One region of the Streptomyces albofaciens JCM 4342 genome, then DNA from elsewhere that is predicted to be linked to it. Evidence: riboswitches for the same ligand, from Rfam matches in the RefSeq annotation. Region 1 holds a riboswitch; the other holds the start of a gene.
What was found. Region 1 has a riboswitch for glycine ahead of gcvP (aminomethyl-transferring glycine dehydrogenase). Riboswitches for the same ligand answer to the same signal wherever they lie in the genome.

Region 1 (4,410 bases):
CGGGACCGCCGCCGCCGTGCGGGATGCAGAAGGTCTTGTGCAGGTTCAGGTGCGAGACGTCACCGCCGAACTTGCCCGGCTCGGCGAGCCCGACCAGCGCGTTCAGGTTGGCGCCGTCCACGTACACCTGGCCGCCCGCGTCGTGCACCGCCGCGCAGATCTGGGTGATGTGCTCCTCGAACACGCCGTGCGTGGACGGGTAGGTGACCATCAGCACCGCGAGCTGGTCACGGTACTGCTCGATCTTGGCGTGCAGGTCGTCCGCGTCCACCTCGCCGTCCGCGCCGGTCTTGACGACGACGACCTTCATGCCGGCCATCACGGCGCTGGCGGCGTTGGTGCCGTGCGCCGAGGAGGGGATGAGGCAGACGGTGCGCTGCTCGTCACCGTTGGCGCGGTGGTAGGCCCGTACGGCCAGCAGCCCGGCCAGTTCGCCCTGCGAGCCGGCGTTCGGCTGGATGGAGACCTTGTCGTAGCCGGTGACCGTGGCCAGCCGCTCCTCCAGCTCCGCGATCAGGGTGAGGTAGCCCTGCGCCTGCTCGACCGGCGCGAACGGGTGCAGCTGCCCGAACTCGGGCCAGGTGACCGGCTCCATCTCGGTCGTCGCGTTCAGCTTCATGGTGCAGGAGCCGAGCGGGATCATGCCCCGGTCCAGTGCGTAGTCCTTGTCCGACAGGCGGCGCAGGTAGCGCAGCATGGCGGTCTCGGAGCGGTGCTGGTGGAAGACCGGGTGCGTCAGGTACGCGTCGCCGCGCAGCAGCTCCTGCGGCAGCGCGTCGGCCACGGCCGCGTCGAGCCGCTCGATGTCGGCCCGGACGCCGAAGGCGCTCCACACCGCGTGCACCTGAGCGCGCCCGGTGGTCTCGTCGCAGGCGACGCCCACCAGGTCCGCGTCGACCAGGCGGAGGTTGACGCCGGCCTCGCGGGCCGCGGCGACCACCTCGGCGGCCCGGCCCGGCACCCGTACGGTCAGCGTGTCGAAGTACGCGCCGTGCACCACCTCGACGCCGCCGGCCCGCAGGCCCTCGGCCAGGATGGCGGCGTAGCGGTGGGTACGGCGCGCGATGGCGGCGAGCCCGTCGGGGCCGTGGTAGACGGCGTACATGCCCGCCATCACCGCGAGCAGCACCTGTGCGGTGCAGATGTTGCTGGTGGCCTTCTCCCGGCGGATGTGCTGCTCGCGCGTCTGGAGGGCGAGGCGGTACGCCTTGTTGCCGTCCGCGTCCACCGAGACGCCCACCAGGCGGCCGGGCAGGCTGCGGGCGAACTTCTCCCGTACGGCCATGAAACCGGCGTGCGGGCCGCCGAAGCCCATCGGCACGCCGAACCGCTGGGTGGTGCCCACGGCGATGTCCGCGCCCAGCTCACCCGGCGAGGTCAGCAGGGTCAGCGCCAGCAGATCGGCGGCGACGGTGACGATCGCGCCCAGCTCGTGCGCCCGCTCGATCACCGCGCGGGGGTCGCGTACGGCACCGGACGCGCCGGGGTACTGGAGCAGCACGCCGAAGACACCGCGCTCGGCCACCTCCGCCGGTATGCCGTCGGACAGGTCGGCCACCACGACCTCGACGCCGGTCGGCTCGGCGCGGGTCTCGATCACGGCGATGGTCTGCGGCAGGCAGTCGGCGTCGACCAGGAAGACGCCCTCCTTGACCTTGCCCACCCGTCGCGCGAGAGCCATCGCCTCGGCGGCGGCCGTGCCCTCGTCCAGCAGCGAGGCGCCGGAGGTCGGCAGCCCGGTCAGGTCGGCGACCATGGTCTGGAAGTTGAGCAGCGCCTCCAGGCGGCCCTGCGAGATCTCCGGCTGGTAGGGGGTGTAGGCCGTGTACCAGGCGGGGTTCTCCATCACGTTGCGCAGGATCACCGGCGGGGTGAACGTGCCGTGGTAGCCGAGGCCGATCATCGGGGCGAGCACCTGGTTACGGTCCGCCAGCGCCCGCAGCTCGGCCAGCACCTCGGCCTCGGTACGGCCCTGGGGCAGCCCCAGCGCCTCCGCGCTCTTGATCACATCCGGTACGGCGGCCGCGGTGAGCTCGTCCAGCGATCCGAACCCGACCTGCGCGAGCATCTTGGCCTGGTCCTCCGGACCGGGACCGATGTGCCGCTGCTCGAACGGGGTACCGCGTTCCAGCTCGGTCAAGGAGATGCGGTTGGTGGTCATCTGCGGGGGCCTCCTGGTCGTTTCGACCTCTGCGGGGCACCACGGCGCTGGTGCCCGGACGGCCTCCCCCTCTGTCATCGCAACCTGAGAGCTTCACCGGTTCCGCGCGCGGGACCGGCTTTCACCGTCGGTGAGGAGGGGTTCCGGCGCTGTGCCCGTCCGTGGCCCGCCCTGCTTTCCAGAGTGACCTCGTCCATGCGGTACATGAGCCTGAGAGATTCCGGGGAGGAGTTGCTCCTTCGGCGCCTCCGCCATGATCGGCGAAGGACTCTCCCGCATGGGGTCGACAGCCGTTCGCCAGCCTACCAGCGCGGCGAACGGGCGTTCCTTCGAGTGGCCGGGGCATGAAATGTGCCGTTTGGTAGTTGTCACAAGGCAGTTGCGACCACTTGGAGGGACCGTGCAGACCGATATCGATCCCCGCAGCTTGATCGGCCGCAAGGCGTTCGACAAGAACGGAACCAAGATCGGCACCGTCGACGAGGTGTACCTCGACGACGCGACCGGAGAACCGGAATGGGCGGCCGTACGCACCGGGATCTTCAGCCGGGACGCGTTCGTGCCCCTGGAGCCCAGCGACCTGGTCGACGAGGCGCTGCACGTCCCCTACGACCGCAAGCTGATCAGGGATGCGCCGGACTTCGGGGTGGGCCGCCACCTCTCGCCGGAGCAGGAACTACAGCTCTACCACCACTACCGGCTGGACATCCCGGCCCCCGACTCCGTCTCCGGGCCCGTCCCCGGCTCGGACGCCGCGCGGGCCGACACGGAATTCGGGAGAGTGGCGGGGTCGGAGGACTGAGGGACCGGGGACTGGGGGGCGGGTGGCCGGGCGCTCGGACCACCGGGGCCGCCGGATCCCTCGGGCTCGCCGCCCGGCGGACCGCCCACCAGCGGCAGCGGATCACCGGGGCGCAGCGCCGGGTCGTCGACGGGGAAGGTGCGCACCCGGCCGGGCCCGGACCACGGCTGCTCGAACCGTACGGTCACCCGGCCGACGCCGCTGCCCTGCACCCAGCCGGCGCCGTGCTCGTCATGGACCACATCGAGCCCGGGGAGCCAGCGCCGGGGCCGCTCGGGCTCGTCGGCCGCCTCCCGGGCCGCCTCCGCCGCCACCCGGCGCTCCCGCTCGGCCGCCTCCTCGGCCGCCGCCTTCTCCGTCGCCAGCTGGGCGAACAGGTCCTCCTGGGTGAAGTCGGCGAGCCCGGTCACGCCCACGCCCAGCAGCCGCACGCCGCCCGTCGTGTCCACCAGGTCCAGCAGCCGGGCCGCCGCCTCCCGCACCACACCCGGGTCGTCGGTGGGCCCGCGCAGCGTCTCCGACCTGGTCAGCGTCGAGAAGTCGTAGTTGCGCACCTTGATCACCACGGTCCGGCCGGAGCGCCCGGCCGCCCGCAGCCGCTCCACGCACCGGTCCGCCAGCCGCATCACCTCGGACCGCACCCGCGTCCGGTCGGTCAGGTCCACGTCGAAGGTGTCCTCGACCGATATGGACTTCGCGTCCCGCTCGGCCACCACGGGCCGCTCGTCGCGGCCCAGCGCCATGGCGTACAGCCCGGTGCCGTGCGCCTTGCCCAGGAGGCGCACCAGCTCCGCCTCGCCCGCCTCCGCCGTCTCGGCGACCGTGTGGATGCCCGCCCGGCGCAGTGTCTCGGCCGTGGCCGGGCCGACGCCGGGCAGCGTACGCACCGTCATCGGGCCCAGCAGCTCCCGCTCCGACCCCGGCGCGATGACCACCAGGCCGTCCGGCTTGGCCTGCTCGGACGCGATCTTGGCCAGCATCTTGGCCCCGGCCAGCCCCACCGAACCGGTCAGCCCCGTCGTCCGCCGGATGTCCCGCCGCAGCCGCTCCCCCACGGCCCGTACGGCCGCCGTGTCGGCCGCGATGCCGCCCGCCTCCAGGTCCACGAAGGCCTCGTCCAGGCTGAGCGGCTCCACCAGCGGCGACAGCGCGTGGAGCAGTTCCATGACCTGGTCGCTCACCTGGCGGTACAGGGTGAAGCGCGGGGTCAGATACGCCGCGTTCGGGCACAGGCGGCGGGCCTGGGCCGTCGGCATGGCCGAGCGCACCCCGAAGACCCGGGCCTCGTACGACGCCGTGGAGACCACGCCGCGCGGGCCGATCCCGCCGACCACCACGGGTTTCCCGCGCAGGCTCGGCTTCGCCGCCTGTTCGGCGGACGCATAGAACGCATCCATGTCCAGATGCAGGATCGTCGGCGCACGTCTCACACGACCGATGCTCCCCC
Region 2 (4,410 bases), on a different contig from region 1:
GTACGAGACGGACGAGCAGCCCGCCGCCCAGCCGAAGGCGCCGACCAGCGACCCGCGGCCGCCCGCGGCCGAGGCACCGCGGCAGCAGCCCGCCGACGGGGAGCAGCGCCCCGGCGACGCACCGCAGCAGCCCGCAGCGGAAGCACCCCGGCAGCAGCCCGCCGCGGAAGCGCCCCAGCAGCAGCCCGCCGAGGCCCCGCAGCAGCAGGGCACCGGCTCGCTGCTCAACTCGGTGCTGTCACTGCCCACGGTGCTCATCAAGGCCCTGGGCCTCTGAATCGGCCCGGCACCTAGCATCCAGAGGAGGCGCGGATGCGGGAGATATGCCACGGTTAGGACGGGTCTGACGGGCCGTACGGAACATTCCGTACGGCCCGTCAGCCGTACGGCCCGTCAGCACTCCGGCGCAACCGAACAAAGCAGGCATACCGTCAGGAAACCGGCATGACCCTCACTCGAAGCCGATCCGGCGCAGGGCGCCCGCCGCCGGGCGGTCCAGCAGGACGGCCGAGGTGAAGCCCGCGGGGAGCCGGGCCGCGCGGGCGCGGGCGGTCAGGCGCCGCACCGCGCGCCGGTGCCGGGCGAAGGCGTAGCCGGAGACGCCGCGCCCGCGCGAGCGCTGGCCGGAGAGCGCGACCTCGGGCGGCACGTCCAGCAGCATCAGGTGCAGCCCGCGCCCGCCGCGCCGGGCCTCGCGCGCGAGCCAGCGGCGCACCCACGCGAGCGTGCCGCAGTCGTGCACCACCACGCTGCCGCCGGAACGCAGCGCCCGCCGCAGCCCGAGATAGTGGGAGGCGCGGACCAGCGGCCGGTAGAGCGCGTACGGCAGCCGGCGCAGCCTGCCGCGTTCCCAGCGCTCCCGCACGTCCTGGGAGTCGACGCGGTGCACGGCGGCGCCCTGCCCGTCGAGGGCGGGCACCACCCGGAGCATGAGCGTGCTCTTGCCGCTGCCCGGCAGGCCGGAGACCACCACGATGTCACCGGTCGCGAAGTGCAGCTCGGCCGTCCCGTACGGGTCGGGCCGGCCCCTGAGGTCGACGACGTCCGCCGCCGCGCCCCGCGTCCGGCCGGGACGCACCACCCCGAGCGGCAGCCGCCGGGGCTCCGGGACGGCTCCCGTCGGCTCCGGGACACGGCCCGGGGGCGCGCCTCCCGGACTTGTCGCGAGCGCCGCCTGCCTGTGCACCGTGATCCCCTCCCGGTCCGGTGTCGTCCCCGTACCCGCAGAGTGTCAAGAAAAGGTAATGCGCTTCAAGGGAATCCCCCGATCAGTACCGTCCCAGGACACTGTCGTGACACCCCCGCGAACACCGGTACGACCAGGGCTCCTGTATCCGGCGATCCCGTGCGATGATGTGCCCGCCGAGTGCGGGACCGCGCCTTCGCGCGCGCGTCGCCGTACGGGTGCCACGCTCAGCCAACTGCATACCGGCCGCTTGAATCCGCGCGGGAGAGTCCCCGGCCGCCACGGCGGGGCGCCGAAGGAGCAAGTCCTCCCTTGAATCTCTCAGGCCCCGATACCGCGCGGGCGAGGCAGATCTGAAAAGCGGGCCGCCGTGGTGTGGCTCCACCCAAGGTGCAAACCGGGGCCGGTGACGGCCTTCCGGTGAACCTCTCAGGTTCCGATGACAGATGGGGAGACCGTCCTGTCACCCATGCCCGGGAGCCACCACCATGACCCAAGCCCCCCGCCGGACCGCGCTGGACGCCACCCATCGTGCCCTCGGCGCGACCATGACCGACTTCGCCGGCTGGGACATGCCGCTGCGCTACGGCAGCGAGCGTGACGAGCACGTCGCCGTGCGGACCCGCGCCGGTCTCTTCGACCTCTCCCACATGGGCGAGATCACCGTCACCGGACCGCGCGCCGCCGATCTGCTGGACTTCGCGCTGGTCGGCAACATCGGCGGCGTGGCCGTCGGCCGCGCCCGCTACACGATGATCTGCGACGCCGAGGGCGGCATCCTGGACGACCTGATCGTCTACCGCCTCGCCGAGACCGCGTACATGGTCGTCGCCAACGCCGCCAACGCCCAGGTCGTGCTGGACGCCCTCACCGAGCGGGCGGACGGCTTCGACGCCGAGGTGCGCGACGACCGGGACGCGTACGCGCTGCTCGCCGTCCAGGGCCCGGAGTCCCCCGGCATCCTGAAATCGGTGACCGACGCCGACCTGGACAGCCTGAAGTACTACGCCGGGCTGCCCGGCACCGTCGCGGGCGTGGACGCACTGATCGCCCGTACGGGCTACACCGGCGAGGACGGCTTCGAGCTGTTCGTCCGCCCGGCCGACGCGCCCGCCCTCTGGGAGGCGCTCACCGCGGCGGGCAAGGACGCGGGCCTGGTGCCGTGCGGCCTGTCCTGCCGGGACACCCTGCGCCTGGAGGCGGGCATGCCGCTGTACGGGCACGAGCTGACCACGGACACCACCCCGTTCGACGCGGGCCTGGGCCGGGTCGTGAAGTTCGAGAAGACGACGAACGGCGGCGACTTCGTGGGCCGCGCCGCCCTGGAGGCGGCCCGGGACCGGGCCGCGGCCAACCCGCCGCGCAAGCTGGTCGGGCTGATCGCCGAGGGCCGCCGCATCCCGCGCGCCGGGTATCCGGTCGTGGGCCCGGACGGCGCCGTGATCGGCGAGGTCACCTCCGGTGCCCCCTCCCCCACCCTGGGCAAGCCCGTCGCGATGGCGTACGTGGACGCCGCGCACGCCGCGCCCGGCACCGCCGGTGTGGCGGTGGACATCCGTGGCACCCATGAGCCCTACGAGGTCGTGGCGCTGCCCTTCTACAAGCGCCAGAAGTGACGCGCGCGCCCCTGTCCCGGCCGCGCCTCCGTCTCATCTGTCAAGACCCTTGCACCGAGCACGCCACCGCATCCAGGAGAATCAAGACATGAACAACCCCCAGCAGCTGCGCTACAGCAAGGAGCACGAGTGGCTGTCGGCCGCCGAGGAGGGCGTCTCGACGATCGGCATCACCGAGCACGCCGCCAACGCGCTCGGCGACGTCGTCTTCGTGCAGCTCCCTGAGGTCGGTGCCACGGTCACGGCGGGCGAGACCTGCGGTGAGCTGGAGTCGACCAAGTCCGTCAGCGATCTCTACTCCCCCGTCGACGGCGAGGTCACGGAGATCAACGAGGACGTCGTCACCGACCCCTCGCTGGTGAACACCGCCCCCTTCGAGGGCGGCTGGCTGTTCAAGGTGAAGGTCAGCGGCGAGCCGGACGACCTGCTCTCGGCCGACGAGTACACCGCCTTCACCGGCTGACCCGCCCACCCGCCGCCTGGCGGGGCCGTGCGCCCCGCGAACCCCAGGAAGAGTCATGTCGCTTCTGAACAGCTCCCTCCACGAGCTCGACCCGGACGTCGCCGCCGCCGTCGACGCCGAGCTCCACCGTCAGCAGTCCACCCTCGAAATGATCGCGTCGGAGAACTTCGCCCCGGCCGCCGTCATGGAGGCCCAGGGCTCGGTCCTCACCAACAAGTACGCCGAGGGCTACCCCGGCCGCCGCTACTACGGCGGCTGCGAGCACGTCGACGTGGTCGAGCGGATCGCCATCGACCGCATCAAGGCGCTGTTCGGCGCCGAGGCCGCCAACGTGCAGCCGCACTCCGGCGCGCAGGCCAACGCCGCCGCGATGTTCGCGCTGCTCAAGCCGGGCGACACGATCATGGGTCTGAACCTCGCGCACGGCGGGCACCTGACCCACGGCATGAAGATCAACTTCTCCGGCAAGCTCTACAACGTGGTGCCCTACCACGTGGACGACGAGACCGGCCAGGTCGACATGGCCGAGGTCGAGCGGCTGGCCAAGGAGACCCGTCCGCAGCTGATCGTGGCCGGCTGGTCGGCGTACCCGCGCCGGCTGGACTTCGCGGCGTTCCGCCGGATCGCCGACGAGGTCGGCGCGTACCTGATGGTCGACATGGCGCACTTCGCGGGTCTGGTCGCGGCCGGGCTGCACCCGAACCCGGTGCCGCACGCCCACGTCGTGACCACCACCACGCACAAGACCCTCGGCGGTCCGCGCGGTGGTGTGATCCTGTCCACCCAGGAACTCGCCAAGAAGATCAACTCGGCGGTCTTCCCGGGTCAGCAGGGCGGTCCGCTGGAGCACGTGATCGCGGCGAAGGCGGTGTCCTTCAAGGTCGCGGCGAGCGAGGAGTTCAAGGAGCGCCAGCAGCGCACGCTGGAGGGCGCCCGCATCCTCGCCGAGCGCCTGACGCAGTCCGACGTGACCGAGGCGGGCGTCTCGGTGCTGTCCGGCGGCACCGACGTGCACCTGGTCCTGGTGGACCTGCGCAACAGCGAGCTGGACGGCCAGCAGGCCGAGGACCGCCTCCACGAGGTCGGCATCACGGTCAACCGCAACGCCGTCCCGAACGACCCGCGGCCCCCGATGGTCACCTCCG

Region 2: it holds a riboswitch for glycine, as region 1 does, so the genes downstream of both, gcvT (glycine cleavage system aminomethyltransferase GcvT) here and gcvP (aminomethyl-transferring glycine dehydrogenase) in region 1, are expected to answer to the same signal.

What each region holds. Positions count from the first base shown of each region.
Region 1 is NZ_PDCM01000001.1:3,699,904-3,704,313, reverse strand. It holds gene gcvP (aminomethyl-transferring glycine dehydrogenase) at 1-2,161, opposite strand, end outside; glycine riboswitch at 2,350-2,447, opposite strand; gene CP973_RS16640 (PRC-barrel domain-containing protein) at 2,562-2,963, shown strand; gene CP973_RS16635 (DNA polymerase IV) at 2,855-4,393, opposite strand.
Region 2 is NZ_PDCM01000002.1:2,822,182-2,826,591, forward strand. It holds gene CP973_RS32175 (PspC-like choline-binding domain-containing protein) at 1-277, shown strand, start outside; gene CP973_RS32180 (AAA family ATPase) at 452-1,186, opposite strand; glycine riboswitch at 1,438-1,533, shown strand; glycine riboswitch at 1,534-1,642, shown strand; gene gcvT (glycine cleavage system aminomethyltransferase GcvT) at 1,675-2,802, shown strand; gene gcvH (glycine cleavage system protein GcvH) at 2,891-3,265, shown strand; gene glyA (serine hydroxymethyltransferase) at 3,321-4,410, shown strand, end outside.